4 regions of the Streptomyces sp. NPDC033136 genome follow, and region 3 is predicted to be linked to each of the others. Evidence: riboswitches for the same ligand, from Rfam matches in the RefSeq annotation. Region 3 holds a riboswitch; each other region holds the start of a gene.
What was found. A riboswitch is a leader RNA that binds a small molecule or an ion and turns the genes downstream of it on or off. The one in region 3 is predicted to bind cobalamin.
Positions count from the first base shown of each region.

Region 1: linked by a shared signal. The riboswitch ahead of ACZ5TL_RS19960 (ABC transporter substrate-binding protein) and the one ahead of ACZ5TL_RS12645 (cobalamin biosynthesis protein) in region 3 are both predicted to bind cobalamin.
Region 2: linked by a shared signal. The riboswitch ahead of ACZ5TL_RS23775 (ribonucleoside-diphosphate reductase subunit alpha) and the one ahead of ACZ5TL_RS12645 (cobalamin biosynthesis protein) in region 3 are both predicted to bind cobalamin.
Region 4: linked by a shared signal. The riboswitch ahead of ACZ5TL_RS07565 (energy-coupling factor ABC transporter permease) and the one ahead of ACZ5TL_RS12645 (cobalamin biosynthesis protein) in region 3 are both predicted to bind cobalamin.

Region 1 is NZ_JBVIPD010000010.1:28,085-32,751, reverse strand. It holds gene ACZ5TL_RS19970 (ABC transporter ATP-binding protein) at 1-679, opposite strand, end outside; gene ACZ5TL_RS19965 (FecCD family ABC transporter permease) at 676-1,728, opposite strand; gene ACZ5TL_RS19960 (ABC transporter substrate-binding protein) at 1,740-2,756, opposite strand; cobalamin riboswitch at 2,826-3,015, opposite strand; gene ACZ5TL_RS19955 (CoA-binding protein) at 3,097-3,507, shown strand; gene ACZ5TL_RS19950 (ArsR/SmtB family transcription factor) at 3,741-4,100, opposite strand; gene ACZ5TL_RS19945 (cation diffusion facilitator family transporter) at 4,165-4,667, shown strand, end outside.
Region 2 is NZ_JBVIPD010000013.1:85,629-90,295, reverse strand. It holds gene ACZ5TL_RS23775 (ribonucleoside-diphosphate reductase subunit alpha) at 1-2,116, opposite strand, end outside; cobalamin riboswitch at 2,241-2,369, opposite strand; gene ACZ5TL_RS23770 (GNAT family N-acetyltransferase) at 2,422-2,928, opposite strand; gene mctP (monocarboxylate uptake permease MctP) at 3,001-4,629, opposite strand; gene ACZ5TL_RS23760 (DUF3311 domain-containing protein) at 4,626-4,667, opposite strand, start outside.
Region 3 is NZ_JBVIPD010000005.1:452,251-456,917, reverse strand. It holds gene ACZ5TL_RS12655 (inorganic phosphate transporter) at 405-1,646, shown strand; gene ACZ5TL_RS12650 (hypothetical protein) at 1,681-1,902, shown strand; cobalamin riboswitch at 2,036-2,174, shown strand; gene ACZ5TL_RS12645 (cobalamin biosynthesis protein) at 2,278-3,213, shown strand; gene ACZ5TL_RS12640 (cobyric acid synthase) at 3,215-4,667, shown strand, end outside.
Region 4 is NZ_JBVIPD010000003.1:408,063-412,729, reverse strand. It holds gene ACZ5TL_RS07580 (energy-coupling factor ABC transporter ATP-binding protein) at 1-326, opposite strand, end outside; gene cbiQ (cobalt ECF transporter T component CbiQ) at 323-1,072, opposite strand; gene ACZ5TL_RS07570 (energy-coupling factor ABC transporter substrate-binding protein) at 1,079-1,447, opposite strand; gene ACZ5TL_RS07565 (energy-coupling factor ABC transporter permease) at 1,444-2,145, opposite strand; cobalamin riboswitch at 2,176-2,360, opposite strand; gene ACZ5TL_RS07560 (serine/threonine-protein kinase) at 2,504-3,940, opposite strand; gene ACZ5TL_RS07555 (MDR family MFS transporter) at 4,161-4,667, opposite strand, start outside.

The DNA.
Region 1 (4,667 bases), on a different contig from region 3:
CGCGCAGCACCACGACCTGATCGCAGTACATCGCCGCGAGGTTGAGGTCGTGCAGGGCGACGACGGTCGTGACCGGCAGGCCCGTGACCAGGGCGAGCAGGTCGAGCTGGTGGTGGATGTCGAGGTGGTTGGTCGGCTCGTCCAGGAGGAGTTCGCGGGGTTCCTGGGCCAGCGCGCGGGCGATCTGCACCCGCTGGCGTTCGCCGCCCGAGAGGGTGTGCCAGGGCTGGCCGGCCCGGCCGGCGAGGCCCGTGCGCGCCAGGGCGGCGCGTACCGCCCGCGCGTCGTCAGCCGAGGCGGGTGTCCAGGCGCGGCGGTGCGGCACGCGGCCCAGCCGTACGACGTCCTCGACCGTCAGCTCGACCTGTGTGTCCGACTGCTGCTCCACCATGGCGAGGCGGCGGGCGACCGTACGGCGGGGCAGGCCGTCCAGCGGCGTGCCGTCGAGCGTGACGACTCCGGTGGTCGGCGTGAGCAGCCCGGCCAGCAGTCGCAGCAGTGTGGACTTGCCGGAGCCGTTGGGGCCGAGGACACCGACCGTGGAGCCGGTCTCCGGCGCGAGGACGACGTCGTCGAGGATCAGGCGTCCGTCGGCACGGCGGCCTACCCGGTCGGCCCGCAGCCCGGCCCCGCTCACCGCCGTCGCCGCCCCGCTCGCCGCCGCCCCTGCCCCCTTCACCGCACCCTCCGCGTCCGGTAGAGCACCACCACGAACGCCGGCACCCCGATCAGCGACGTCACCACCCCCACCGGAACCTCCTGCGGGTCCAGCACCGTACGGGCCAGCGTGTCCACCCACACCAGGAACACCGCCCCGGCCAGGGCCGTGACCGGCAGCAGCCGGGCGTGCCCGGGGCCGGCCAGGGCCCGGGCGGCATGCGGCAGGACCAGCCCGACGAAGCCGATCGCCCCGGCCGAACTGACCAGCGCCGCCGTGAGCAGGGCCGTGACGCACAGCAGCACCAGCCGGGTGCGGGCCACGGACACCCCGAGCGCGGCCGCCGCGTCCTGCCCGAAAGCGAAGGCGTCGAGGGTACGGGCGTACGCCAGGCACACGACCAGCGTCACGGCCAGGACGGCCAGGCACAGCCAGACGTCGGTCCAGCCCGCGCCGCCGAGCGAGCCGAGGAGCCAGAAGAGCACGCCCCGGGTCGTCTCGGCGTCGGCGGCGGTCATCACGACGAAGGAGGTGAGCGCGGAGAACAGCTGCATGGCGGCGACGCCCGCGAGGACGACCCGGTCGGTGGTGCCGCCGAGGGTGTGGCTGAGCAGCAGCACCAGCGCGAAGGAGACCAGGGCGCCGAGGAACGCGCCCGCGGACACCGGGAGGGCGCCGCCTCCCACGCCGAGCACGACGACCAGGACCGCGCCGGTGGAGGCGCCCGAGGACACCCCGAGCACGAACGGATCGGCGAGCGGGTTGCGCAGCAGCGACTGCATCACCGCCCCGCACACGGCGAGTCCGGCCCCGCACACGGCCGCGAGCAGGGTGCGGGGCAGCCGCAGCTGCCAGACGATCCCGTCCCGGATCGGCGTCAGCTCCGAGCTGCCGAGGCCGAGGTGGGCGGCCACGACGGACCACACGTCGGCGACGCTGATGTCGGCGGGCCCGATGGTGAGGGACACGGCGAGGGAGACGACGAGCGCGAGGGCCCCGGCAGCGCCCAGCGCGAGCCCGGACCCACGGCGGGTCCGGATCCCGGACGCCGGGGCCGTGACCTCCGGCAGGTCCCGGTCGGTCACTTGGCCGGCCCGAACCGGCGCAGCCCGGCGGCGACCTGCTCCACGCCCTCGACCGTGCGGATGGTCGGGTTCATGGCCTGCCCGCTGAGCAGCACGTACCGCTTGTGCCGGACGGCGTCCATGGTCCTGGTGACCGGGTTGGACTCCAGGAAGGCGATCTTCCGCGCGGCCGACTCGGCGGTCTGTGACTTCCTGGTCAGGTCGCCGATGACGAGGACGTCGGGGTCACGGTCGGCGACCGTCTCCCAGTTGATCTGCGGCCACTCCTCGTGCGTGTCGTCGAAGGCGTTCTTCGCGCCGAGGGCCCGGGTGATGATGCCCGGCGCTCCGCAACAGCCCGCCATGTAGGGCGACTCGGAGTTGGCGAACCAGTACAGGAGGGTGACGTCGTGGGCGTCGATGCCGGAGGTGGCCTTCGTCATGCGCTGCCGGAGGGACGCCACGAGTTCCTCGCCGCGTTCCCTCACCCCGAACACGGCCGCGAGATCCCGTACCTCGCCGTACACGGTGTCGATGCCCAGGGCTCTGTCGCGTGCTCCGTCGCCGCCCCCCGAGTTGTCCTTGCCGGCGCAGTCGGACGGGGAGACGTACGTGGGGACGCCGAGCTTCTCGAACTGCTCGCGGGTGGCGACGCCGCCCTTGCCGAGGGTGGAGACGAAGGAGGCGGCGACGAAGTCGGGGCCGGCGTCCAGGACCCGTTCGAAGGACGGGTTGTTCTCGGCGATGCGCGGCACCTTCGCCTCGGCCTTCTCCAGCCCCTTCATCACCGGGTCGGTCCAGGTGGCGGTACCCGCGAGGCGGTCGGCGAGGCCGAGGGAGAGCAGGATCTCGGTGGTGCCCTGGTTGAGGGAGACGGCGTGCCGCGGCGCGGCCTCGACGCGGACCTCGTGGCCGCAGTTGCCGAGGGTGACGGCGGCTTTCGCGGGGGCGGGCTTCGCGTCGCCGCAGGCGGTCAGGAGCAGGGAGCCGACCGCGAGCAGCACGGCGGCACGGGCGGGTCGGGCGAGGGACACGGGAACCAGTCCTCAGTCGTCGAGGGCTCGATCGCGGAGCCCGGTCGTACGGTGCTCCCCCGCCGCGTGCGGCCGCGGGGGCCGCCAGCAGGTCTTCGGACTCGGGTTCATCCGGATCGGAGCGCCTTCCCGGACCTCCGCGAGGGAGTCCAGTGGCCGAGGCCCCGCCCGTCCCCCTCACCGCTGCGCGTCAGTTCCGGATTCGCACCGGATTCCCTGACCCACGTACATGGGTTCGACTGGCCTCGGCAAGCTATCACGGGGGCACCGGGGGAATGACCGCGCACCTCGCGTCGTTGTGCGCACAGCAGGTCGTCCACGACGTCCGAGGAGGCAGCCTGTGTACGGCGACGAGGCAACGATCCGCAGGATTCTCGCCGGACTCGGCGACACCTGGGCCGTGGTGGGCCTGTCGTCGAACCAGCGGCGCGCGGCGTACGGGGTCGCCGCCGTCCTCCAGCGCTTCGGCAAGCGCGTCGTGCCGGTGCATCCGAAGGCCGAGACGGTGCACGGCGAGCAGGGGTACGCGAGCCTGGCGGACATCCCCTTCGAGGTGGACGTCGTGGACGTGTTCGTGAACAGCGACCTCGCCGGAGCGGTCGCCGACGAGGCGGTCGCGAAGGGCGCCAGGGCCGTGTGGTTCCAGCTCGGTGTCGTCGACGAGGCGGCGTACGAGCGGACCCGCGCCGCGGGCCTGGACATGGTGATGGACCGCTGCCCAGCGATCGAGATCCCCCTGCTCGGGCAGTGATCCCCCTGCTCGGGCGTGACCTCGACGGCTGCTCATCCGCGGTGGCCGGCGATCCACCACTGGGCCCGGGCGTTGGCGTCCCGGCCCGGGGAGATGGGGCGGGGCATCGAGGACGGGCCGTCGCGGAGGCGCCCGCCCACTGAGACCGGCCTCCATGACGAGCCGCATGACCCGTGCCTTGCCGCTCCCGGGCTCCGGCGAGCAGTACCTCGGGGCGGCCGCGCGGTACTGACTCAGTCGTGCGGGGGCCGGTCGCTGAGGCGGTGGTCGGCCACGTTCAGCGCCTCGTCCACCAGCCGGCGCAGATGGCCGTCGCGGAGTGAGTAGACCACCCGGCGGCCCTCCTTGCGCGTGTCCACCAGGCCCGCGAGGCGCAGTCGCGCCAGGTGCTGGCTGACGGCCGGCCGCGCCGCCCCGCACGCCTGGGTGAGCGTCGTGACGTCGGCTTCCGACCCTGTCAGTGCGTGCAGCAGGGCGAGCCGCGTCCGGTCCCCGAGCAGGGCGAGCAGTTCGGCGGCGAGCGCGAACTGCTCCTCGCCGGGACTGCGCGGATGCGCATCGTGCGCAGATGACAGGTGCATGCGTGCGCTCATACGCACATAATGGCCCCGTGGGCGTGTGCACGTCCACTCACACGCGCACCGGAAGGGGACCCACGTGAGCGACCGGCACGAGCATTCCCACCCTCATGACCACGGACACCGGCACGACCGGGGCCACGGGCACGAGGACGGGCACGGGCACGGCGGGGGCCACGGGCACGACGACGGGCACGGGCACGACGGGGGCCACGGGCACGGCCTGCTCCACCGGATGGCCCACGTCCTCACCCCGCACTCCCACGAGACGGCCGGCAAGGTCGACTCCACCCTGGAGTCGTCGGCCCGCGGGATGCGGGCGCTCTGGGTCTCGCTCGCGGTGCTCGGCGTGACGGCCCTGGCCCAGGCGGTGGTGGTGGCCCTCTCCGGCTCGGTGGCGCTGCTCGGGGACACGGTCCACAACGCGGCGGACGCGCTGACCGCCGTACCGCTCGGCATCGCCTTCGTTCTGGGGCGGCGCGCGGCCACCCGCCGCTTCACCTACGGCTACGGGCGGGCCGAGGACCTGGCGGGCCTGGTGATCGTGCTGACCATCGCCGCGTCGGCGGCCTTCGCGGGCTG
Region 2 (4,667 bases), on a different contig from region 3:
GGGTCCTGGCCGCCGCCATGTCGATCAGGCCGCGCTGCGGGATCTCCCACGCTGTGCGGTACAGCCTCCGCACGTCCTCGGGGATCCAGGCGAAGTCCTGCACCGAGCCGTTCGCCTCACGCAGGGCCTCCCGGCTGCGGGCGTCCCACACGCCGAGCCGCTTCAGCTCGTCCACCAGGTAGGAGTTGACCTGGAGGAACTCACCGGACAGCGTCTCGCGCTTGAACAGGTTGGACACCTGCGGCTCGATGCACTCGTACACGCCCGCGATGGAGGCGATCGTGGCCGTCGGCGCGATGGCGAGGAGCAGGGAGTTGCGCATGCCGGTCGTGGCGACGCGCTCGCGCAGGGCTGCCCAGCGCTCCGGCCACGTCAGCTCCACGTCGTAGTGGTCGGGGTGCAGTACGCCCCTGGCCGTACGGGTCTTCTCCCAGGCCGGCAGCGGGCCGCTGCGCTCGGCGAGATCGGCGGAGGCCTCGTAGGCGGCGAGCATGATGCGCTCGGCGATGCGGGTGGACAGCGCCTTGGCCTCGGGCGAGTCGAAGGGCAGGCGCAGTGTGAAGAGGACGTCCTGGAGACCCATGGCTCCGAGGCCGACGGGACGCCACCTGGCGTTCGACCGGCCTGCCTGTTCGGTCGGGTAGAAGTTGATGTCCACGACCCGGTCGAGGAACGTCACGGCCGTACGGACCGTCTCGTCCAGCCGCTCCCAGTCGATGCCCCCGCCCGCCCGGTCGACGAACGCGCCGAGGTTGACCGATCCCAGGTTGCAGACCGCCGTCTCCCCGTCGTTGGTGACCTCGAGGATCTCCGTGCAGAGGTTGGAGGAGTGCACGACGTGGCCCGGCTCGGCCGTCTGGTTGGCGGTGCGGTTGGCAGCGTCCTTGAAGGTCATCCAGCCGTTGCCGGTCTGCGCGAGGGTGCGCATCATGCGGCCGTACAGCTCGCGGGCGGGCAGCGTCTTCTTCGCCAGGCCCTTCGCCTCGGCCGCCCGGTACGCGGCGTCGAACTCCTCGCCCCACAGGTCGACCAGCTCGGGCACGTCCGCGGGGGAGAACAGCGACCACTGCCCGTCGGCGTTCACGCGGCGCATGAACTCGTCCGGGATCCAGTGGGCCAGGTTCAGGTTGTGCGTACGGCGGGCGTCCTCGCCGGTGTTGTCGCGCAGTTCCAGGAACTCCTCGATGTCGGAGTGCCAGGTCTCCAGGTACACCGCGGCGGCGCCCTTGCGGCGGCCGCCCTGGTTCACGGCGGCGACCGAGGCGTCGAGGGTCTTCAGGAACGGGACGATGCCGTTGGAGTGGCCGTTGGTGCCGCGGATCAGCGAACCCCGGGCGCGGATGCGGGAGTAGGCGATGCCGATGCCGCCGGCGTGCTTCGACAGCCGGGCCACCTGGTGGTACCGGTCGTAGATGGAGTCCAGCTCGTCCTTGGGGGAGTCGAGGAGGTAGCAGGACGACATCTGGGGATGCCGGGTGCCGGAGTTGAAGAGGGTGGGGGAGGAGGGGAGGTAGTCGAGGCGGCTCATCAGCCCGTAGAGCGCGGCCACTTCGTCCAGCGCGCGGGTGGTGTCGTCCTCGGCGAGACCGGCGGCGACCCGCAGCATGAAGTGCTGCGGCGTCTCGATCACCTGGCGGGTGATCGGGTGCCGGAGCAGATAGCGGCTGTGGAGCGTGCGCAGGCCGAAGTAGCCGAAACGGTCGTCGGCGGCGGTGTCGATCAGGGCGTCGAGGCGGGCCGCGTGCAGCCGGACGAACTCGGCGGTGCGGTCGGCGATAAGGCCCTCGCGGTGGCCCACGGCGACCGACTCCGTGAAGGACGTTACGCCCTGGGAGGCGGCCTCCGCGCGGATGCCGATGGTCAGCAGCCGGGCGGCCAGCCGGGAGTAGGCGGGGTCCTCGGAGATGAGACCGGCGGCCGCCTCCGTCGCCAGCTCGCGCAACTCCGACGCGTCAGCCCGCGCGGACCGGCCGCGCAGCGCGGCGGCGGCGACCCGGCCCGGGTCGGCGTCGGGGAGGTCGGCGGTCAGCTCGGTCAGGGTCCGCAACAGGGCGGCACCGGGAGCGTCGTGCGCTTCTTCGGCGGCTGAGACCGGTTCCGCAGGCGCGATGGTCACGTGGGGCTCTCCCTCGCTCGGCACGGGGGCCTCGTCGAGGGCAGGGGGCAGCACGCGAGCGCACGCGGCGTCGCGTCCACCGGCCCATTCCACGAGGCCCGGACGTCAGGGCACACCGGCCGGACGGCCGGGCGCGCTGTCGGCAGGTCCTCGGACTGACTCCCATACATGCATGAACAGGCATGGGTATACCGTTGCGGGACAGTTCCGGATTCCCACCGGATTCCCCTGCGGCGACAGCGAGCATGAGCATACATCTTGTGCCGGGCAGAGAAAGCACCCCTAGATGTAGTGCCGAGATGGTTTCACAGTGTCAACTCGTAGGTGAGGAGAGTGATGTCGTCGAGCTCCGGAATCGGGTTCCAGTCGCGCTCCGGGACACGGACGAAGCCGAGACGTTCGTAGATGCGGTGGGCGGCGTGCATGGTTCGCTGCGTCGACAGGACGACGCGGACGCAGCCGCACGTCGCGCGGGCGCGGTCGACGCAGGCGCGGACGAGGGCCTCTCCGGCGCCGCGGCCGCGGGCCTCGTGGGCGACGGCGAGCATCCGTATCTCGGCCTCTCCGGGCAGGGCGATGTCGGCCATGGGACCGCCGGCGGGAACGAAGGTGACGCCACCGAGGAGGTGTTCGCCCCGGGTGGCCACCAGGACGTCCGCGGCGGCGGCCCGCTTGGCCACGTCCTTGAGTTCCCCGAGGTAACCGTCGCTCTCACCGAAGTCGAGGAGGTCGTCCTTCAGGTAGGCCTGGGCGGTGATCTCGCCGAGGGCGCCGTACTCGGTGGGCTTCACTCGCCGGATGAGAATGTCCATGGTCCGAGTCTGCGGGACGGGTATGACAACGGGCCGCCGGTTTCTCACCGACGGCCCGCTGTCACCTGCGACTCAGTGCGAGGTGCCCGCCGTCGCCGGCGGAAGCTCCACCTGAACCCCCGGGTCGCCCGCGTCCGCCGTGTAGTCCTCCGGCTTGGTCTCGTCGATGCCGTCGGGGGCCTTCAGGGCCTTGAGGACGAACGTCAGGACCACCGTCACCACCACGTTCAGGACGAACGCCGTGAGGCCGATATAGCCGATCTCGCCGATGCCGGGGATCTCCTTCGAGGAGCCGCCGAAGTGCTTCTGGGTCGGGGAGGCGACGCCGTACGCGGCGACCGTGCCGTAGAGCATGCCGACCGCCCAGCCCGCGAGCAGGGCCCAGCGGTGGAACCAGCGGGTGAACAGGCCGCCGACCAGCGCCGGGAAGGTCTGCAGGATCCAGATGCCGCCCAGGAGCTGGAAGTTGATGGCGACCGTCTTGTCCATCGTGAGGACGAAGGCCAGCGCGCCGACTTTCACCAGCAGGGACACCAGCTTGGAGACCTTGGTCTCCTGCGCGGGTGTGGCGTCGGGCTTGATGAAGTCCTTGTAGATGTTGCGGGTGAAGAGGTTCGCGGCCGCGATGGACATGATGGCCGCCGGGACCAGGGCCCCGATGCCGATCGCCGCGAAGGCCACGCCCGCGAACCAGTCGGGGAACATGTTCTCGAACAGCTGCGGGATCGCCAGCTGCCCGTTCTGCACCTTGACGCCGGCCGCGATCGCCATGAAGCCGAGCAGCGCGAGCAGGCCCAGCATCAGCGAGTAGAGCGGCAGGATCGTGGTGTTGCGGCGGATCACCTCACGGCTCTTCGAGGACAGCGTCGCCGTGATCGAGTGCGGGTACATGAAGAGCGCGAGCGCGGAGCCCAGCGCCAGCGTGGCGTAAGTCCACTGCCCCGCCTCCGCCGGCACCAGCGCACCGCGCGGCGCGCCTGTCGCCGGGTTGGTCTGGCTGTACGCTTCGCCCGCCTTGGCGAAGATCTCGTCGAAGCCGCCCAGCTTGATCGGGATGTAGATGATCGCCACCGCGATGACGATGTAGATCAGGGTGTCCTTCACGAACGCGATGAGCGCGGGCGCACGGAGACCGGACGAGTACGTGTACGCCGCCAGCACGCCGAAGGCGATCAGCAGCGGCAGGTCCTTGATGAACCAGTTGGTGTTCTCGCCGCCGCCGACGCCCATCACGTCCAGCACGGCCTGGATGCCGACCAGTTGGAGCGCGATGTACGGCATCGTCGCGAGGATGCCGGTGAGGGCCACGGCCAGGGAGAGGCCCTTGGAGCCGAAGCGGCCGCGCACGAAGTCGGAGGTCGTGACGTACCCGTGCTTGTGGGACACCGACCACAGACGGGGGAGGAAGGTGAAGATCAGCGGGTACACCAGGATCGTGTAGGGCACCGCGAAGAAGCCGGCCGCGCCCGCCGCGTAGATCGCCGCGGGGACGGCGACGAAGGTGTACGCCGTGTACAGGTCGCCGCCGAGCAGGAACCAGGTGACCCAGGTGCCGAACGAGCGGCCGCCCAGACCCCATTCGTCGAGGCTGTGCTCGTTCTCGGCCTTGCGCCAGCGCGCGGCCAGGAAGCCCATGACGGTGACGAGCAGGAAGAAGAAGATGAAGACGGCGAGCGCGACGCCGTTCACGCCGTCCTTCACTCCGACGCACCGCCCTTCGTGGCCGAGCGGGCGCGCTG
Region 3 (4,667 bases):
TCCGGCCGGAGGCCGACCGCCCGCCGGGGCCGGTCGGCGCGCCGATGCCGCGGGGGTCGAGATCGCATACAACCCGTATGACAAGAAACACATGTGCTACGCCCTGAGCACGGCGCGAGCGGGCATGCTGCCGGATGGTCCAGGACGGCCGGCCTGGACCATCCGGCAGCACGACGACGTCAGCGGCCCCCTGCCGGGCGACCGGAACGTCTTCAACGGGTCACTCGATCGGCTGAAGTGGTTCGCCGGAGGCGCCTTGATCGCGGGGGCGCGGGGAGCCTGACAGCACGGTGGAACGGCAACCCTCCGATGTGGACACCCCTGCGCCCCTCCCAGTTCACCTTCCGTTCACTCGGGTTACCTACGTTCGTCCAGCCAATGACCTCGAACGATTGCCTGGGTAAATGGAAAGCTTCTCGCTGATCCTCGCGATTGTGGTGGTAACCGCACTCGCGTTCGATTTCACGAACGGTTTCCACGACACCGCGAACGCGATGGCCACGACCATTTCCACGGGTGCCATGAGGCCCAAGGCCGCCGTCGCCATGTCCGCCGTCCTCAACCTGGTCGGCGCCTTCCTGTCCGTGGAGGTCGCCAACACGATCTCCAAGGGGCTCGTCGACGAAGCCGGCATCCGTCCCGAGGTCATCTTCGCCGCCCTGGTCGGAGCGATCCTCTGGAACCTGCTGACCTGGCTGGTCGGTCTGCCGTCCAGCTCCTCGCACGCCCTCATGGGCGGTCTGATCGGCGCCACGGTCGCCTCGGCGGGCATCGGCGCGGTGCACGGCGACGTGCTCGTCACCAAGGTCCTGATCCCGGCGATCGCAGCTCCGCTGGTCGCGGGCCTCGCGGCGATGCTGGCCACCCGGCTGACGTACTCCCTCGGCAAGAAGGCCGACGGCGAGGCGTCCAGGAAGGGCTACCGGTCCGGCCAGATCGCCTCCGCGGGCCTGGTCTCCCTGGCGCACGGCACCAACGACGCGCAGAAGACGATGGGTGTCATCACCCTCGCCCTGGTCGCCGGCGGCGCCGTCGCACCCGACTCCGACCCGCCCATGTGGGTCATCCTCTCCGCGGGCATCGCGATCGCGCTCGGCACCTACCTGGGTGGCTGGCGCATCATCCGCACCATGGGCAAGGGCCTGACCGACCTCCAGCCGCAGCAGGGCTTCGCCGCCCAGACCAGCGCGGCCACGGTCATCCTGGCCTCCTCCCACCTCGGCTTCTCCCTGTCCACCACCCACTCCGTGTCCGGCTCGGTGATGGGCGCGGGGCTCGGCCGCAAGGGCGGTGTCGTCCGCTGGTCGACCGCGACGCGGATGTTCGTCGCGTGGGGTCTGACGCTGCCGGCGGCCGCGCTGGTGGCCGCGATCGCCGAGTACGTCACCGGTTTCGGCGACTGGGGCACCGCGGCGGTGGCCGTCTTCCTCGTCGCCTCCAGCGCGGCGATCTGGATGCTGTCCCGGCGTGAGGTCGTCGACCACACCAACGTCAACGACACCGACGAGACGGAGCCCGCCGGTGTGGTGACCACGGCGATGGCCGCGGTGACGCCGCCGCCGACCGGCACGGCGACGGAGGACCCGGCGTCGTTCCCGGCCCAGGCCGCCTCCGAGCGGACGCCCTCGCCGACCACCACGGTCTGACCCCGCCCACCGGTAACAAGGAAGAGTCTCCGATATGAAGATCGACTGGGCGTCCCTCGGCTCCGTCTTCGGCGTCAGCCTCGTGGTCACCGTGGCCCTCGTGGGCCTGTTCACCCTCGGCATCACCGGCCTGTCCCGCCGCGAGCGGGCGGTGGCCCAGGGCGGCTCCGCGGGCCTCGCGGTCACCGGCGCGTACGCGTGCTTCGCGGCGTGCGCGGCTGCCGTGGTGTACGGGATCTACCTGATCGTGGCCTGACGGCCCGACCGCGCGACGCATCCGACCGGGCGGCACAGGACTTTGGTCCTGTGCCGCCCGGTCGTCGTGTGTGCCCGGGGGGCGATGTGGGGTTCTCCACACTCTCCCCTCGCAGGTCAACGGCAAGTTGACGGCGGTTCGCGGCCGTGGTGGACTGCCGGGGCCAGTACGGCGGCAGGAGAGGAAGCCGGTGCGAGTCCGGCGCGGTCCCGCCACTGTCACCGGGGTAGCAATCCCCGGGAGCCAGGAACTCTCACCGCCGGTCTAGTCGAACCAGGGCGCGGACACCCTGAGTGAGGACACATATCGCCATGCGCGGCTGCCGATCAAGGTTCAGCACCCCACCCCTGCCCGCCCTTTCGGCCGGCTGAGCCCATGGGTGCCGGTCGCGTCTTCGCGTACGGCGCCGCCGCCGGTCTGATCGGTGACCTGCTGCTCGGCGATCCTCGCCGGGGGCATCCGGTCGCCGTGTTCGGGCGGGCCGCTGCTGCCGTGGAACGGGTGTTGTGGCGGGACCACCGCGGGTGGGGCGCCCTGCACACCGCCGTGTGTACGGGAGGGACCGTCGCCGTCGGGTCCGTCGCCGCGCGTGCCGTGCGGACCTCCCCCGTCGCCTCCGTCGTCCTGACCGGTGCCGCCACCTGGGCGGTCGTCGGGGGGACTTCACTCGCCCGGGAGGCGCGGGCCATCGGGCGCGCCCTGGAGACCGGGGACGTCGAGGCGGCCCGGGCGCGGCTGCCCCATCTGTGCGGGCGGGACCCGCAGGCCCTCGACGCCGACGGGATCGCCCGGGCCGTGGTCGAGTCCGTCGCCGAGAACACCTCCGACGCGGTGGTGGGGGCGCTGGTGTGGGGAGCCGTCGGCGGGGTGCCCGGGCTGCTCGGCTTCCGGGCCGTCAACACCCTGGACGCCATGGTCGGGCACAAGTCGGCCCGGTACCGGCGCTACGGGTGGGCCTCGGCGCGGCTGGACGACCTCGCCGGATGGCCGGGGGCGCGGCTGACCGCCGTACTCGCGGCGCTGGCCGGGCCGGATCCGCGCGGGGCCGTACGCGCCTGGCGGGCGGACGCGGCGAAGCATCCGAGTCCCAACGCCGGGCCCGTGGAGGCCTCTTTCGCCGGGGCGCTCGGGGTACGGCTGGGCGGGACGCTCTCGTACGGCGGGCGGGCGGAGCACCGGCCCGTGCTGAACACCGGGGGGCGTGCCGTCGGCACGCACGACGTCGCGCGGGCCGTGCGGCTCTCGCGGCGCGTCACCTGGCTGGCGCTCGGCGTGTGCGCCGGAGCGCGGCTGCTGAAGAGGGGGACATGACATGAGCGGTGGGCTTCTCGTCGCCGGCACCACCTCCGACGCCGGCAAGAGCGTCGTGACGGCCGGGATCTGCCGTTGGCTGGTGCGGCAGGGCGTCAAGGTCGCGCCCTTCAAGGCGCAGAACATGTCCCTGAACTCGTTCGTGACGAGGGAGGGCGCCGAGATCGGACGGGCGCAGGCCATGCAGGCCCAGGCCTGCCGGGTCGAGCCGACCGCGCTGATGAATCCCGTGCTGCTCAAGCCCGGTGGCGAGCAGAGCAGCCAGGTCGTGCTGCTGGGCAAGCCCGTCGGTGAACTCAGCGCGCGGGGCTACCACGGAGGACGGCAGCAGAAGCTGCTCGGGACGGTGCTGGACTGTCTGGAGCAGTTGCGGGGCACGTATGACGCGGTGATCTGTGAGGGGGCCGGTTCTCCCGCCGAGATCAATCTGCGGCGGACGGACATCGTCAACATGGGTATCGCCCGGGGCGCCGGGCTCCCCGTGCTCGTCGTCGGCGACATCGACCGGGGCGGTGTCTTCGCCTCGTTCTTCGGGACCGTCGCGCTGCTGTCGCCGGAGGACCAGAGCTGCGTCGCCGGGTTCCTCGTCAACAAGTTCCGCGGGGACGTCTCCCTGCTGGAGCCGGGCCTGGACATGCTGCAGGGGCTCACCGGGCGGCGTACGTACGGCGTTCTGCCCTTCCGGCACGGGCTCGGGATCGACGAGGAGGACGGGATGGGGGTCTCCCTGCGGGGGGCGGTGCGGGAGTCCGTCGTCGCCCCGCCCGTCGGCGAGGACGTGCTGCGGGTCGCGGTGTGTGCCGTGCCGCTCATGTCCAACTTCACCGACGTGGACGCCCTGGCCGCCGAGCCGGGGGTCGTGGTGCGGTTCGTGGACCGGCCCGAGGAGCTGGCCGACGCCGACCTCGTCATCGTGCCCGGCACCCGCGGGACGGTCCGCGCCCTGGAGTGGCTGCGCGAACGGGGTCTTGCCCAGGCCCTGGTCCGCAGGTCCGCCGAGCAGCGGCCCGTCCTCGGCGTCTGCGGCGGCTTCCAGCTCCTCGGCGAGCACATCGAGGACGACGTCGAGAGCCGGCGCGGGCACGTCGACGGGCTCGGGATCCTGCCCGTGCGGGTGCGGTTCGCCCGCGAGAAGACCCTCACCCGGCCGGAAGGCGAGGCCCTCGGGGAGCGCGTCGAGGGTTACGAGATCCACCACGGGGTCGCCGACGTCACCGGAGGAGTCCCCTTCCTGGACGGCTGCCGGGTCGGCCAGACCTGGGGCACGCACTGGCACGGCTCGCTGGAGTCGGACGGCTTCCGGCGGGCCTTCCTGCGCGAGGTGGCGGCCGCCGCGGGCCGCCGCTTCGTCCCGGCACCGGACACCTCGTTCGCCGCGCTGCGCGAGGAGCAGCTCGACCGGCTCGGCGACCTGATCGAACAGCACGCGGACACGGACGCGCTGTGGCGGCTCA
Region 4 (4,667 bases), on a different contig from region 3:
GGCCCGAACGACACGTCCTGTTCGACGGACGCCGCGAACAACTGGTCGTCCGGGTCCTGCACCACCAACTGGACGGTCGTCCGCAGCCGGGTCAGTCCCTTGCGGTCGTACGTCACCGGCTGCCCGGCGACCGTCAACCGGCCCGCGTGCGGTTTCAGCCCGCCGCTGAGCAGCCGCATCAGCGTGGTCTTGCCGCTGCCGTTGCGGCCGAGCAGCGCGAGTGCGCGCCCCTCGCGGATCTCGAAGTCGAGGCCGCTGAGCACGGCCGGGCCGTCCTCGTAGGCGAAGGACGCGCCCCGCAGGGCGACGAGGGCGGGCTCGCTCATGTCAGCGGCCTTTCCAGTACGAAGGTGAGGACGGCCAGCGTCGCGAGCAGCGTGCAACTGGCCGCCGTGAAGCGGACGGAGACCCGGGCCTCGGGCACCAGGACCCGCAGGGTGCCGTCGTAGCCGCGCCCGGCGAGACCGGCCTGGAGGCGGGCCGCCCGGTCGAAGGCCCGGACGAACGCGGTGGCGCCCAGCCCGGCCAGGGAACGCCACTCGGCGGCCCGGCCGGTGTGGCCGAGCCGGGCGGCCTGGGCTTCCCGGATGCGGCGCACCGAGTCCAGCAGCAGGAAGCTCATCCGGTACGTCACCAGCGCGACGTCGACCACCGGCGCGGGGATGCCGGCCCGCACCAGGCGGGGCAGCAGGTCGGACATGGGCGTGGTGAAGGCGAACAGCAGCACGCCCAGGGAGGCCGCCGAGGTCCGCAGCAGCAACTCCCCGGCCCGGACGGGCCCGTCCGCGGCAAGGGAGACGAAGCCGCCCGGCCCGCCGACCTGGACGAGCAGCGTGACCGCGCCGGTCACGCAGAAGCCCAGTGGCACCCGGTAGGCCCGCCACAGCCGCCGCCCGGGCACGCCCGCCGGTCCCAGCAGCACCACCAGGGCCGTCAGGAGCACCAGCGCGGCGCCCGGCCAGGGCGGCAGGGAGATCGCCAGCACGGTCAGCCCGAGCCCGAGCACGGCCTTGTCCACAGGATGACGGCGGCGCCAGCGACTGCTGTGCGCCGCCGCGTCGATCGGCAGCACCCGGGCTCAGTCCCGCTCGGCGGCGGACTTGCCGGCGGCCTCGGAGGGCACACTCCCGACCGCCCGCTCCAGCGCCCGCTGCTCGCCCTGCCGCCGTCCCCGGTGCAGGCCGAAGTAGTAGGCGAGGACGCCGGCGCCGAGGGCCGCCTGGAGGGAGAACAAGGCCGACTCGATCTCACCGGACGGCGGCTCGTACAGCGGTGAGAACCACGGCTCGTAGTCCGGCTCGATCTCGGTGATCGCGGTCTCCGCCTCGCCGTCGGCGCCCGTGAACGGCTCCTCCTTGTGGTCGCCGAGACCGAGCGCGAGCGGCAGCGCGGCCAGCGCGGCCACGACGAGCAGCAGCACCAGGTTGATCTTCGTGTTCCTGCTCATCGGGCCACCGCCTCGGTCTCGGTCCGGGACCGCTTCGTGGTGAGCAGTACGCCCAGCCGGGTCAGTTCGCCCTTGCTGGACTGCACCAGCAGCCGCATCACGAGCACCGTCAGCAGCCCCTCGCTCACCGCGAGCGGAACCTGGGTGACGGCGAAGATGGAGCCGAACTTGCCGAGTGCGCCCAGGAATCCGCTGCCCGGGTCGGGGAACGCGAGCGCCAGCTGCACGCTGGTGACGCAGTAGGTGGACAGGTCGGCGACGAACGCGCCGGAGAACACGGCCACCATCAGCGGCGCACCGGACCGCCGTAGCAGCCTGTAGACGGCGTATCCCGCCCAGGGCCCGGCGATCGCCATGGAGAAGACGTTGGCGCCGAGCGTGGTCAGGCCGCCGTGCGCGAGCAGCAGTGCCTGGAAGAGCAGGGTGATGGTGCCGAGCACCGCCATGATGGGCGGGCGGAACAGGATGGCGCCCAGGCCCGTGCCGGTGGGGTGGGAGCAACTGCCCGTGACCGACGGCAGTTTCAGGGCGGACAGGACGAACGTGAAGGCGCCGGAGGCACCGAGGAGCAGTGTGCTCTCGGGGTGCTCCCTGACCTCACGGGTGAGCGACCGGACCCCGTGGACGACGAACGGCGCCGACGCGACGCCCCAGGCGACCGCGTGCGCCGGAGGAAGGAAACCCTCGGCAATGTGCATGGCTCAGCAGACCCTCTCCAGCACCTCGTGGATGGTTGACGCGCCTTGGCCGGTCTCCTGGCTGACGGGTACCACCGCCCGAACTCCGCCTTCCCGGGTCACTAGGACCCAGTGGCTGCCCGCGAGGGCCGGAGCCGGACTTCCCGATTCACAGTGGCGAGGGCCGCACCGGCATCACACCGGATTTCCCGTTCACCAAGGCCTGGTGACAATAAGGCCGGGGTAAGGACGATGACAAGCCGCCCACGGGGGCGCGCGAGGGGGCGTCCGCTCGCACACCGGCGCATCCCCGGCGGTTCCTCAGCGGATCCACGCGGCAGGGAGCGGGCGGCCCGGGCCGCCCGCGGACCCGATCACGTCAGTCCTCGCCGTCGTCGTCCCCGTCGTCTTCCTCGCCGTCCCCCCAGTCCTGGCGCGGCTTCTCAGGCTGCGGCTCGTCCGTCTGCTCCGGCCCGCCGCCGCCCGCTTCCTCCGTCGGGGCCGTGGCGCTCGGCGTCGGCGCGCCGGAAGCCGGTGCATCGGCCGGTGCGGGGGTCGGGGTGACATCCGTCACTGTTCCGGTGGCCGGCGTGGCGGCGGGCGCCGGGTCGGAGGTGAGCGGCGAGCCGGAGTCGGAGGAGGGGGTGGCGGCGGGACTGCTCGCGGTGGGGGAGGCGTCGGGCTCCGTGCCCTCCGTCGCGGTGCTGTCCGGAGAGAACACGCGCATGCCGATGAGCATCGCGGCGAGGAAGAGCGCAGCCGCGGCGGCCGTCACGGCCACGAGCGAGCGGTTGCCCGGGCCGCCCCGCCGCCCGGCACGGCCCGAACGCCCGGCCTGGGCCGCCCGGGCCGCGCTGCGGTGTCCCGTGGTCGCCGGCAGCGCGTACGTGGTCGGGCTGCCGGTCTCTGAGCCCCGCACGGACGCGGTGGCCGAGGGCCTGGTCTCCGGCCGGAGGGGCGGTGAGGCCTCCGGCAGCGGCTCCGGCAGTCCCCGCCAGAGGCCCGCGGCGAACCACTCGGCGGACCGCTGGGCCGTGGGCCGATCTTCGGGCTGCTTCGCCAGCAGGCCCAGGAGGTAGTTCTCGAACGCCGGCGGGAGACCGGTGACTCCGAGCTCGCGCGGCGGCACGGGGGCCGAGTCGAGATGCTGGTGCAGGAGCGCGACGGCGGTGTCCGCCTCGAACGGCGGCCGGCCGCTGAGGAGCTGGTAGAGCACGCAGCCCAGGGAGTACATGTCGGAGGCGGGACCCGCGGGCTTGCCCAGGGCCCGTTCGGGCGCGAGGTAGAGACCGGTGCCGACGATCTGTCCGGTGGCGGTGAGCGCGGCCCCCGGGTCGTCGAGGAAGCGCGCGATGCCGAAGTCGCCGATCTTCAGGGTGCCGCCCGCGTCCAGCAGCAGGTTCGCGGGCTTGACGTCCCGGTGCACGATGCCCTGCGCGTGCGCGGCGGCGAGCCCGGCGGCGGCCTGTGCGGCGAGCTCGGCCACCCGCTCGGCGGCGAGCGCCCCGGAGGCGGACAGCACCCCGGCGAGACTGTCGCCCTCCACCAGCTCCATCACCAGATACAGCCGGTTGTCGAACTCGCCGAAGTCCAGGACACCGACGACGTTGGGATGGTTGAGGCGCCCGGCGGTCTGGGCCTCCAGACGGAACCGGGAGGCCGCCGTGGCGTCGGTGTCCTGGGGGAGCAGCAGCTTGACGGCCACCGCTCTGGCGAGCGTCTCGTCGTACGCACGCCAGACCTCTCCCATTCCACCGCGCCCGATCTCAACATCCAGCCGGTAGCGGCCCGCTAGCAGCACTCGTCCTCGCATCATGCTTGTGGGAAGGTCGTAGCCGCAGACCGAACTTCCCGCATCCGCACGGGGATTGGCGGGGGTGCCGCAGCCGACCCAGGATACTGGCGCCGCGTGACCACCGATCTCCGCAGCGGTGTCCCCGGCCGGTACGGTCCCGGAATTCCCGGAGCGGAGAGGCCGCCCTCTCAAGTGACGCTCCCGCGCGCGTGGTTGCCGGGCCGGTGTCCTCGGTGGCGGCTCAGGACACCGTGGCCGTCGCCCCCTCCCGGCGCGGCAGCAGGGCCACCGCCAGGGCCGGTACGGCCGAGAGGACCAGCCACGGCACGGCCGTCGGAAGGCCCAGGTCGAGCAGGGAGCCGGTGGCCGCGCTGCCCGCGAGGACGATCAGACCGGAGACGGAGGACAGCGCGCCCATGTAGAGGCCGAGCCGGCCCTCCTCGGCGAGGTCGGGCACCCATGCGCGAGCGGCCGGCACCACCAGCATCTGCCCCACGGTGAGCAAGATCACGAAGCCCGCGGCCGGTACCAGCCCGGCGGCACCCGTCCAGCCGGCGGGGCGCGCGGCGGCCACCACCGCGAAACCGGACGCGATCAGCAGCAGCCCGGCGGCCATGGAGCGGCGCAGATCGAGCCGGTCACCCGCCCAGCGGGTCACCGGCAGCTGCGTGCCCACCACGAGCACCGAGGACAGGGCGAACAGCCAGGACAGCGGGGCCTGAGAGCCCGCCGCGCGCTGCACCTCGTC